DNA from 4 places in the Blautia liquoris genome. Region 1 is predicted to be linked to each of the others. Evidence: predicted binding sites of a transcription regulator. Region 1 holds the regulator's gene; each other region holds the start of a gene.
The links. Region 1 encodes Rex, which represses fermentation and respiration genes when NADH is low (regulators of the CRP and FNR family bind a similar motif). Its sites were predicted from a motif close to ATTGTTAANTANTTAACAAT; they were not measured.
Positions count from the first base shown of each region.

Region 2: a site for Rex is predicted at 1,373-1,392, ahead of INP51_RS05930 (cobalt transporter). Genes of this name have one in related genera too.
Region 3: a site for Rex is predicted at 1,228-1,247, ahead of nox (H2O-forming NADH oxidase). Genes of this name have one in related genera too.
Region 4: a site for Rex is predicted at 1,518-1,537, ahead of allE ((S)-ureidoglycine aminohydrolase). Genes of this name have one in related genera too.

Region 1 covers NZ_CP063304.1:1,498,068-1,501,265, reverse strand. The annotation lists gene INP51_RS06835 (NAD(P)H-hydrate dehydratase) at 1-1,412, opposite strand, end outside; gene INP51_RS06830 (redox-sensing transcriptional repressor Rex) at 1,459-2,115, opposite strand; gene abc-f (ribosomal protection-like ABC-F family protein) at 2,358-3,198, shown strand, end outside.
Region 2 covers NZ_CP063304.1:1,310,046-1,313,243, forward strand. The annotation lists gene INP51_RS05920 (NAD(P)H-dependent glycerol-3-phosphate dehydrogenase) at 1-95, shown strand, start outside; gene INP51_RS05925 (aldo/keto reductase) at 171-1,010, opposite strand; gene INP51_RS05930 (cobalt transporter) at 1,569-1,841, shown strand; gene INP51_RS05935 (CooT family nickel-binding protein) at 1,858-2,043, shown strand; gene INP51_RS05940 (methylenetetrahydrofolate reductase) at 2,116-3,027, shown strand; gene cooS (anaerobic carbon-monoxide dehydrogenase catalytic subunit) at 3,136-3,198, shown strand, end outside.
Region 3 covers NZ_CP063304.1:2,479,379-2,482,576, forward strand. The annotation lists gene tnpA (IS200/IS605 family transposase) at 1-343, opposite strand, end outside; gene INP51_RS11270 (InlB B-repeat-containing protein) at 545-1,150, opposite strand; gene nox (H2O-forming NADH oxidase) at 1,287-2,621, shown strand; gene INP51_RS11280 (extracellular solute-binding protein) at 2,720-3,198, opposite strand, start outside.
Region 4 covers NZ_CP063304.1:362,562-365,759, reverse strand. The annotation lists gene allD (ureidoglycolate dehydrogenase) at 1-567, opposite strand, end outside; gene allE ((S)-ureidoglycine aminohydrolase) at 593-1,381, opposite strand; gene INP51_RS01725 (alpha/beta hydrolase) at 1,583-2,431, shown strand; gene allB (allantoinase AllB) at 2,555-3,198, opposite strand, start outside.

The sequences.
Region 1 (3,198 bases):
CCATGGAGATAAACCGCCAGTGGAATAACACGAATATCTGCATGATTGTCACTGCCCGCGAGAATGCCCAATATTATTCCTGTCAGTACATCTCCGCTTCCTGCTGTTGCCAGTGCTGAATTCCCGGAAGTATTAATATAAGCACATCCATTCGGAAGTATAGTAAGTGTCCTTGCATCCTTACAAACGCAGACGACACCATACTCCTGAACAAATTCCCGAACTGCTTTTGGAATATCCGAGCACAGCTCTGATACAGACATCCCCGTAAGTCTGGAAAATTCTCCTATGTGAGGGGTAACAATACACGGGGGAGCCGCAGATTTAAGCAGGCTCATATGTAGGCTGAGCAGATTTAAAGCATCAGCATCTATCACACATGGTTTATTTCCCTTATTTTTCAATACATATTCCAGAATCTGTCCGGCATATGGTTCTGTAGATATCCCCGGACCAATCCCAATTACGTCCGCCCACTCCATATCCTTTTCCAGCTGTTCACTCAGCGGCTCTTTTGTGTCAAAAACAGACAGCATTGCTTCCGGAAGATTAGACAAGATACTCTCCCTGATCTCATTTGTCGTATAAAATTTAAGCATCCCGGCTCCGGCCCTCATGCAGGCTTCACCTGAAAGAAGCGCTGCTCCCGCCATATTTTTTGATCCTGCAATTAATAATACTTTGCCAAAAGTTCCCTTATTACCATTTTCCTGTCTTATAAAAAGACTGCCAAGATCCTCTTTATCTGTTCGAAAAAAGCAGAAATTATCTTCATCCTGATTTTTTAGCCTTGTATCATAGATACCGATATCAGCAACCATCACATGGCCACTATGGGTTTGTCCATCTCGAAGAAATAACCCCGGCTTTGCATAAGCCATCGTCACTGTTACATCTGCCTGAACAGCGATACCCATAACTGTGCCGGTATCGCTGTTCAGGCCGGAGGGAATATCAACAGCCACGACCGGCACATGGCTTTCATTGATCTGACCCAGGATCACTCTCATCCGCCCTGTGACCGGACGTGAAAGACCTACACCGAACACAGCATCCACGATAACAGTATATTCCGCGTAGTCAGGATTTTTGACAAAATTAATCCGATAATTTCTGGCAATTTCTACCTGTTCCCTCATCCCCTCGCTAAATTTTTTGGGATCCCCGGCTACAAAGACTGATACCTTGTATCCTTTCAGATGAAGAATCCGGGCAGCACAAACGCCATCACCGCCATTATTTCCGCACCCACAGACAACCAGAATACGATCAGCAGAAAACCTTTTGCACGTAACCGCCTCAGAAACCGCAAGGCCCGCTCGTTCCATAAGGACAGAAGAAGGTACCTTCATGGAATTTATCGTATACTGATCCAACTTTTTCATCTGTTCTCCAGTTACTATCTTCTTCATACCTCTCTCCTTTTACCGTCCGTATGGTACCGAATGCAGGTTTGTCCTACTTCTCTTCTACCTTAGAATCCTTTTTGGTCGTGAGATTATATGACAATCTCATTAAGCTTTCGGCAAGATGAACATTTTCAACTACAACATCCTCCGGCAAAAGCAGATTGAGATCTGTATGGGCAAAATTCCAAATCGCCTTCACACCATAGTCAACCAGTTTCTCAGCAACCGAAACTGCCTCTGATTTCGGCAGCGTCAGTGCAGCTATTTCAACATGATGATCCGGAATAAATTCTGAAAGTTCATTCATCATATGAATCTCAATATCTCGAACCTTTTTGCCTTTGACGGCCGGATTCACATCAAACAACGCCACTGTTTTAAATCCACTGTTCTCAAAAGACTTATAATTAGCAAGTGCCTGTCCCAGATTACCTGCTCCCACAATAATCATATTATGTGTATGATTTAAACCGAGAATCTTACCAATTTCAGCATATAAATATCTTACATTGTATCCGTACCCCTGCTGGCCAAAACCGCCAAAATTATTCAGATCCTGTCTGATCTGTGAAGCAGTTACCTTCATCCGATTGCTGAGTTCACCCGAAGATATCCGTTCTACCCCATCATCCAGTAAGTCCCCCAGATAACGGTAATATCGCGGAAGCCTTCGAATCACAGCTTTTGAAATCAATTTCTCATCCAACTATTTTCCCTCCAAATGGATATATTCTCAAAAACTCCATAAAACTTCTATAATCAGCCTGTCATAGCCGAGTTCATCCATAAATTGCTATTATTAATTATAGTGGTATGGTATAACTTTGTCAAAGGAAAATGGCAATATCCTTGCCTAAGTGCTCAGTTATGAGTTATACTTATAAGCAGTCTGATGACTCTTGGCAGAGAACTATATGCAGGTACAAAGGATACTAAGGAGATTTTCAAATGATTTTATCATGTCAAAATATAAGCAAAAGTTTTGGAACTACTGAGGTATTAAAGAATGCCTCTTTTCATATAGAGGCCCATGAGAAGGCTGCATTGATTGGAATTAATGGAGCCGGCAAGTCAACCATGTTAAAGATTATCATGCGCGATATGTCAGCCGATGAAGGTGAGGTCGTACTGGCAAAAGACACATCAATCGGATACCTTTCTCAGCATCAGGATATCAAGGGTGCCCGCTCCATCTACGAAGAGGTATTGAGTGCCAGGCAAAACCTCATCGAGATGGAAGCTAAGATCCGCTCTCTTGAGACGCAGATGAAGAATGCTTCACAAAGGAAGCTGGAGAAACTGATGGCAGATTATACCCGTCTAAATCAGTCTTTTGAAATGCACAATGGTTACGCCTATCGAAGTGAAGTAACCGGTGTTTTAAAAGGTCTGGGATTCGAAGAATCGGAATTTACAAAGCTGGTATCCACACTTTCCGGCGGTCAGAAAACCAGGGTTGCTCTTGGAAAACTATTGATCACAAAACCGGATATCATTCTACTGGATGAGCCAACGAATCATCTTGACATGGCCTCGATCAACTGGCTTGAAACTTATCTGATCAATTATCCAGGAGCAGTGCTGATTGTCTCACATGACCGCTATTTTCTCGATCGTGTTGTGACAAAGGTAATAGAAATTGACGGTGGAAAAGTGTTAAGCTTTGAAGGAAATTATCATTCATACAGTGAAAAAAAGGCCCTCATCCGGCATGCTGCTATGAATGCCTATCTGAACCAGCAGCAGGAAATAAAACACCAGGAGGAGGTAATCGAAAAGTTAAAATCAT
Region 2 (3,198 bases), 190 kb from region 1:
TACTCTTCAACAATAAACCTGCAGCAGAGGCAGTGAATGATCTGATGCTGCGGGATAAAAAAATGGAAATTGAAGCCGATCTCTGGGAGAAATAATCATTTCCTTAGATCCTATGAATGATAAAATTCCCCCACTGGCAGTGAGGTAGATGCTGCTTATGGGGGAGTCTTTTATTCTACATCCGTTCCGATCATATCACTTGGAATGCTGGCGGTTCTCAGATGTTCATCCAGTGCATCTATGGCTGTCATCTCACTTTCTGTCAGTTCAAAATCATAAATATCAATATTATCTCGGATACGATCTTCGTGAACTGATTTTGGCAAAATGCCAATGTCTTGTTGAATCAGCCAATGCAAGCCTACCTGAACAGCGCTTTTGTTGTATTTAGCACCAATCTGTTTTAGAAGCTTGTTGTCTGAATAGGCACCTCTTGCCAGTGGGGCGTATGCCTGGACCACAATTCCCCTGCTTTGACAGTATTTTACTAATTCTTTTCTGCTCCAGAGAGGATGATATTCAATCTGATTGACAGCGGGTATAACCCCTGTGCTTTCGAACAGATGTTCGAGATGATGGATTCCAAAGTTACTGACACCGATGGATTTTATGTCACCGGACTGCCGAAGTTTCTCAAGTGCTTTCCAGGTTTCAGTATAACAGCCGGGAACCGGCCAGTGAATCATATAGAGATCGAAATAGTTGATTTTCATCCTGTCAAGTGAGCGACGAAAAGCACCTTCTATATCGCCCATCCTCTGGGCCGTATTCCAAACCTTTGATGTTATAAATAAATCTTGCCTGGGCAGACCGCAGTTATTAATTGCCCTGCCTATGATTTCTTCATTCTTATATACTGAGGCCGTGTCAATTAAACGGTAACCTGCCTCTACAGCAGCAGTAACCGCCCGCATCGCATCGTCATCCTTTTGAATTTTGTAGACCCCAAGACCAGTTTTCGGCATGGTATGATTATCATTTAATATAAAGTCTGATGCTTCCGATGACATCGTATACACCTCCTGAATGTTTTCTGCTTTTTAATATGGTATAATACATGCAGATTACTCCATATTTTTATATCCTAACACAGAAATGTAAACAAACAATGAAATAATTTGTTAAAAAAGTAATACATAATTGTTAAGAGCTTGTAGTATATGAAGATATCCTGTTTGGAGATCTTAAAGGTATGCTTTTACATGCAAACATGAAACACATAATCCTTTGTCTCTGGCAATAACATGATGTTGGAGTCAAAAGTAATTTGACCCCCTATGATACACGGATTACTTCGCACTTTGTGCTCACGTATCTTCGCTCCGCTCCGGTCGGTGCTAAACGAACATATGAATAGTGTACAAAAATAGTACATGTTAAAAAATAGACAAATAATTATATTGGATACATTGTATAAAATTTAACATTGTACCCTGAAAAGAACATGAAAAGTCACGGATACTTTTCGATCCCCTATTGATTTCACGCAATGGAAGGGTTATAATATTAACAATATAACTTGAAAAATTCTGCCGGGCGGCAGCCTGGAGATAGAAAGGGAGCCTTTTATGCATATATTAAATGATGAGAATGGGAATCCGATTGCTCACGGAGGACAAGACAAGGAACACCCATCTCGTACAAAAAAAGAGGAGAACATTGCTTTGCTTCAGTTTATGCTTTCACATAATGAGCATCATGCCGAGGAACTTGAAGAGATGGCTCATCAGCTGAAAGAGCAGGGAATGGGTGATGCTGCTAAGAAGATTTCAGAGGCGGTAGAGAATTTCAATGAAGGAAATAAACGACTGAGCCTTGCACTGACACTGGTGAAAAGATAAAGGAGGTCTGTATAGTATGTGCCTTGCTACAGTATATAAGGATAATGATGATACAACAGCAATCTGTAAAAACGTGTCCAGAATCGATGTCGATGGAGATTTTGTGCGAATTAGGGATATTCTGGGTGACGAGATGAGACTTCAGGGAAAGATTCTCATGGTCGACTTGGCAAACAGTATTGTAAAACTGCAATGCGATTAAAACAGGTAAATACTTATGATAATAAGTTTTACATAGTAACTATCAATAAATGGAAGCGGAGGTAAAGTAACTATGAAGCTTACGGATATTATGAAGAAGAGGACGATGTTCTCTTTTGAAGTATTTCCGCCGAAGACAGATGAGGCCATGGTTAAGCTTGGCAAGACCCTGGAACACCTCTATGAATTCAAACCTGACTATATTTCGTGTACCTATGGGGCAGGTGGAAGCAATGTGGGAAGAAACCTGGAAGTCTGTAAGAAAATTAAAGAGGCTGATAATGATACAATTCCTGTCACTCACTTTACATGTGTGGGAAACACAAAAGAAGGTGTGAAAGAGCAGCTCCAGAATTATCTGGACAATGGTATTAATCATATGCTGGCTCTTCGAGGGGATCTCCCTTATGGATGGACGGGAACGAATGGAGATTTTGCATATGCGACAGATTTACTCGCATATGTGAGAAAAGAATTTGGCGATCAATTCGAGATTGCGGTATCGGGATCTCCGGAAGGACATATCACATGCGGAACACTTGAGGCCGATATTGCACATTTAAAACAGAAACAAGATGAAGGAGCTGACTATATCATGACACAGCTCACTTATGATATGGAACAATTTAAGTACTGGTTTGATACGATTCGAAAGGCGGGAATTACACTTCCGGTCGATGTAGGTGTGATGCCTGTAGTGAATAAAGATTCTGTTATCAATATGTGTCTATCCCGCAACGGATCAGCAATACCGAGAAAACTTGCGGAGATCATCTCACATCACTGGTTTGATAAAGATCCAGATGGAAATCCACTTCCGGAAGTAAAAGAGGCCTTTCGGGAAGAAGGAATTAATTACACTGTAAACCAGCTTCATGAATATATGGCGATCGGTGTCGATGGAATCCATCTGTATGCAATGAACACATGGAAGAACAGTACTGAAATTTTGAACCGTGCGGGGATTCGCACATTGGTAAATTAAAGTAACAGATTATGTTTATTCTGGTAAAGATTTGACAATAAATGGATGTGAAGGCTGAGAAAAACATACTAAGCTTTCTTAATAATGGCGGAAATTAAGGAGTATCATATGAGTGAATTCAAAATGACGACAGTTGAAGAACTTGAGGCTGCAACCGATCGCCTGCTGGAG
Region 3 (3,198 bases), 980 kb from region 1:
GACAAAAACTCTGGCTCCAGAATGCTTCTTTCCAAAGTTTCTCTCGAATCTGTGGATATTCTTTCTTAATTAACCGACTGCTTGCACTCTTATAGGCATTGATAAATTTGCTGAGTTCGCTTTTCGGCTGAGCCCGGAACATCACATGAACATGATCTCTGTCATGATTCCATTCTTCCAAGGTAATTCCATACTTGGGTGCAATATAAGAAAAAATCTCCTCCGCCCTTTTAGAACTATCATCATCAATCACTTTTCTCCTGTATTTTACGACCATAATCAGATGGTAATACAGGAGGAATACTGAATGTGCATTATTGTCCAATTTATTCACATTGATCATCTCTTTTCTCTTATCGACTGATGATAGCATAACACATTTTTGTCATAAGAACAAGTGTTCTCTCCATGTTTTAGAAAAAGTTTTGGAGGATACAGTGCAAAAAGCAACGATCCCTATACTGGTCGCTGTATATAATCTTTTCCAAAGATTTGGACATTATGGCAATTCATCCCGCCCCCTGAAGAGGAAGGGGAATTCTTGCTAATTTATGTTAAAATTCCATTTTCTGGTGGTATCTATGTCATGATACCAACCCTTGAATTCATATCCTTCGCGTGTTGGCTGCTCAGGTTCCTGTATCATTTCACCGTACACAACGGTCTGCTCCGGAACTTCAGTGCCACCATTTGACATAAATTGCACCCTGCATTCCGTAGAGATGACAACGCGCAGCTCCTCTGTATTAGACTGAAAGTGATCTTTTCCATCCGCTGTGGAGACGAGATAATCTTCATTCGTAATCGTCGAGGTTCCTTCTTCTCCAATCACTTTTAACTGAAAACTTCCTACTTTTACCTTCTTCTCCCACTCTTTCCCGCCGGATGAGGACAGATAGTTCATATAAATCCGCTGTTTATTGTCACGCATCCCAACTTCACTACTCCTTATTCCGTCTTCCAGATTAAGGCTATCCGGCACTAGTTCAAAGAATTCTGTATCATACTGAATCTCATTTTGCATAGCATACATCGTGGTATCGTCACCTTCGGTCTGTTCCAATGTGAATACAACCGTAATGGTATCCCCGATATTTACTTGAATGGTATCATTTCCATCTGCATCCAGTTTAAAGATAGTATAATTGATTTTCTTGACGTTTTCTTGGAAAAATGGTCATATAATGTCAATTAAAATATAAAAAACTATTGAAAATTAGAAAAAAGTATGTTATAATATTCACAAATCACTACTAAAATAGTATAGAATCTCAGGAGGTATCTAAATGGAAAAGGTTGTAGTTATTGGGGCTAATCATGCCGGAACAGCAGCGCTGAATACGATTTTGGACCAGTATCCCGACAAAGAAGTAATTGCATTTGACCAGAATTCAAATATTAGTTTCCTTGGTTGTGGTATGGCACTTTGGATCGGCAAACAAATTTCATCTTCAGATGGGCTTTTCTACTCGGACAAAAAAACTTTGGAAGAAAAGGGTGCAAAGGTCTATATGGAAACAGAAGTAGACCATGTAGATTTTGATCAAAAGATTATATATGCCACAGATAAAAGCGGTGAAAAATATGAACAGCCTTATGACAAACTGATTCTGGCAACCGGCTCTCTTCCTGTTGTTCCGCAAATTGAGGGAATTCATCTTGAGAATGTACAGTTAGTAAAATTATTTCAGCATGCCCAGGAAGTAATTGACAAGTTGAAGGATGATTCCATCAGACATGTAACTGTAATTGGTGCGGGATATATTGGTGTAGAACTTGCCGAGGCATTTAAGCGAAACGGACGTGAGGTAACCTTAATTGATTGTGCAGATACCTGCCTGGGTGGTTATTTTGATCCGGAATTCACAGACAGAATGGCAGCCAGATTAAAAGACAACGGCGTGCATCTTGCCTTCGGTGAAACAGTAAAAAAACTAACAGGTGATAAGAAGGTAAGAAAAGTTATCACTGACAAATGTGAATATGATACAGATATGGTAGTTCTTGCAATTGGGTTCTGCCCTAATAACGAAATTGGAAAAGAACGCCTGGAGTTGTTCCGCAACGGTGCATATCTGGTGAATCGTTCTCAGGAAACCAGTGTGAAAGATGTATATGCAGTTGGCGATTGTGCAACGGTATACGATAATGCTATTCAGGATACGAATTATATTGCATTGGCCACCAATGCGGTGCGTTCGGGTATCATAGCTGCTCATAACGCATGCGGGACAAAACTTGAGACTGTAGGTGTGCAGGGTTCAAACGCGATCAGTATCTGGGGACTGCATATGATTTCAACGGGTATGACCCTTACGAAAGCCTGCAAGAATGGATATGATGCAGCGGCAACTGACTTTGAAGATTATCAGAAAGCTCTCTTTATTGAGAACGGTAATTATAAAGTAAAGATTCGGATTGTGTACGACAAGAAGACGAGAATCGTCCTTGGTGCACAGTTATGTTCTGAGTATGATGTTTCAATGGCAATTCATATGTTCTCACTTGCGATCCAGGAACAGGTTACCATTGATAAATTAAAATTGCTGGATATTTTCTTCCTTCCGCATTTTAATCAGCCGTATAACTATATTACCATGGCAGCATTATCAGCAGATTAAATTAATCGGGTTGCTTTCATTAAAAAGAGAGACAGCCAGAACAGGTTCATTAATTACTAACCTGTTCTGGCTGCCTGTTCTGTCACCAGATAATCTTCTTATTTGCTGGCTTCTGCTTTGATTTCATCCAAAATCTTGTCTCCTCCCTGACTCTTCCAATTGGATACAAATTCGTCGAAACTGTCAAGAGAAGCCTGACCCATAATAATCTTTGCAAATGTTTCATCTTCCATCTTCTTTAAGTTTGCCCAATAGGATTCCATAGATTCCGTTTGCGCGTAATATTCGCTGTAAACTTCCTCATACCCTTCTTCTACGGAGGGGCGTACACCAATCATGATGGAAATTAACCTTGAAAGATTGGTCGGTGCAATTTCATTATCTACATCCCAATATTTTTGGCTGTAATCATCAAAAGGCTCTTTTTTCAATATTTTAATTGCTTCCATATCATTTTTCAATAATTTATGTGTCGAAAAATCCACATCATCCTCTGTGATTTCTCCATTCAGATATTTTTTCAATGTATCATATGTCACTTCATCTTCATCTGCATTGTCATATACATTGAATAAAG
Region 4 (3,198 bases), 1.1 Mb from region 1:
GCGCTTATCCAGAATCTTGCCCCACGCCTGAACGGTTGTGGCCATATCAAAGACAACGGTCCTGCCATCTGCAGTAGGGGCTGCAAAAGAAATCGGGTTGGTACCGTAATAGGGCTCTGATCCGCCTACAGGTACAGCCATCGGGTCTGACTGACAAAAAGAAATTGCAGCAAGATTCTTTTTCGCCGCCATTTCGGTATAATAACCAATCGACCCACTGTGGGAGATATTGCGTATTCCTACAACTGCAATTCCGTTCTTCTTAGCCATTTCGATTGCTTTATCCATAGCTAACTTGGCAGCAACATACCCACTGCCATTGTCTCCTTCAAAGATTGCTGAACAGGGACCTGTTTCTTTGAATTGGAAATTTGGCTCTATCGTAATACCTCCTTTTGAGATTCTTTCACTGTAGTACTCCACCCGAACAGCTCCGTGGGAATGGTATCCCCGTTCATCTGACCATGTCAGAATTTCGGCTGTAATTTCTGCATGTTCCTCTTTAAGGCCGGCTCTCATCAGTTTGTTTTTCATCAGACTTTTCAGCTCTGCTCTTGAAAGTTTCATTTATTAATTCTCCTCCAATATAGTTTTATAATTTAACATCTCTGTTACAATCTTTGGAATAGAGATAGGTCAGATCCTCATCTTTACCCACACCGTAACAAGCCTGAGGACAATACGCATCCATAAAGATGTAATCTCCTTTCTTTACCGGAACCCAGTCCTGATCTAATCTGTACATAGCTTTGCCAGTCAGAATCAGGGCTCCATGCTCCTGTACGTGGGTCTCAATATATCCGTGCGATGCACCCGGATGGAATTTTAGAATATGGAAATTCATATCGAATCCAAAATCTCCGGCTGCCGGAAGAAAATCTTTCACATAACAATTTTCCATTCCTTCGTATGGAACCCATGGAAGGTCTTTGGCATTTCCAACAACCGTATGAGCGCAGAACCCTTCTATCTCCTCATACCTGCGCTTATATCCGAAAATCTTAGCAGGTTCATTACCAGTGTTCACAAAAGATACCAGATTGCCCGCAGAAGAATAAATATATCCTCCACCTGTCAGTACTGCCTCCTTATCCGCATTTTTGACAGTAACTTCTCCTTCCAAAACATAGAGAAAAGATTCCAGACCCGCTCCGCCAAAACCAGAATTCATACCGCCTTTATTTACGGTAATCAAATAATCTGCAAAAGAAGCACCCAGTTCCGGTGAACCGAGAATTGTTACATCACAATTCTCGTATCCGGGAATAGCATTTTTGACAATTCCATCAGGCTCAATCAAAACATAATTTTCCTTTTTTACGATAGAACGTGTATCCAGTAAATCTTCTCTGTAACCTGTTTGTCCATTTAAATAACTCATAACTTATCCTTTCTTTTTTTACCATATTGTGCAGTGTTAACAAGTTTATATACCCTGATTATCCCCCTTTTTCAAGTGCTTTTTCAACTAACAGAAGAGATAAAAGAATAGATATTTTTTATCTCTTTTATTCACCTTTGTTTAATATTTAACACTATTATTTGTGTTATAATAAGTTTATAATTTTAAAGGAGAGCCATTATGCTGGAACAATATAAGCTTTTGTTAAGTGAAACCCCTTATTTAAAACATGCCACCATCTACTGTGATCCAAAAATAAGACAAACTGCCTGTATTCTATATTTTCATGGTGGTGGTCTGTTATATGGCAGCAGAGATGACTTGCCACAGCCTCATCTGCAGATCCTTACAAAAGCTGGATATACCATTATCGCCTTTGATTATCCTCTTGCTCCTGCCGCCAGGATTTCCATGATTCTTGAGGATGTTATCGACTCCGTAAACGATTACATAAAGAGGCCACAGGCATATACGAAAGAAAGGCTCCCCTATTTTCTATGGGGGCGTTCTGCCGGAGCTTATCTGTGCCTCATAGCTGCATCTGGAAACAGACTACTGAACCCGCCAAATGGGATTATCTCCTATTATGGGTATGGTTTTGTAAGTGACGGCTGGTTTGACAGTCCCACATCATATTACTGCTCATTCCCGCCTGTCGATAAATCCTGTCTCAAATCCCTGCCATCCGAAATACATGGATCAGGCAGTCTGGATACTCATTACAGTGCTTATGTATATGCTCGGCAAACGGGACTATGGCGATCCCTTTTTTATCAAGGCAGAGAAAAAGATTTCTTTCTGCAGTATTCTTTAAGAGCATATCAGCAGCTGCCTTGCCCGTTATTTTGTGCTCATAGTACCAGTGATCCAGATGTGCCTTATGCAGAATTCCTTGAGCTGTGTAAAAAGTATCAGCCGAAACGTTTTGTAGTATCAGGAATAATCCATGATTTTGACCGTCAACCAGATCATCCTGATACCGTGCGGCTTTTGGAATCAACCCTTTGTTTCATCAAAAAAAGGCTTTAAAATAATAGAATATTTACTTTTATCTTTCTCATCGAATGAAGGAACGGAGTGCCCAAAAACAATCCGTCCCTTCATTCACACTATATTCATCCGCTGCCAGCCATTTCAGACTTATCGTCTATGTTATTTTACTTTTATGTAGTTACCGGAGAATTCTTTCGTTACGCCGCTGTCCTTATTATAAATAACCTTACCCCTCAAAATCGTTTGAACCACCTGAGCACCGATCTTGCGTCCTACATAGGCACTGATCTTATTACGATATTCCAGATCCTCTGCCTTCAGAGTATACGGAGCATCCGGTTTAATTAACACGAAATCTCCGTCCTTACCAATACTAATTCTTCCTTTTTGATTGAGCTTATATAAGTCAGCCGGATTTGCTGCAATAAGATCCGCAAATTGCGTTAGCGGCATCCCTCTTTTTTGAACTGCTTCATCATAGAAAACATCCACACTATTTTGAACCGCTGAAATTCCACCCCAAGCCTCAAAAGCATTTTCACTTTCTTTTAAATCTGGCGTACAAGGAGAATGATCGGAAACAACAAAATCCACTTCTCCGTGCAGCACCTTTTTCCACAGTTCCTTCTGATTCTCTTTATCGCGGATTGGTGGTGAACATTTTGTTACCTGCCCGATAGCATCCAACTCATCTGTATTAAAATACAAATAATGTGGACATGTTTCACAGGTAACGCAAACACCTTCTGCTCTTGCCTTCGTCACTTCCGCAACACCTTCCGGGCAGGTCACATGGCAGATAT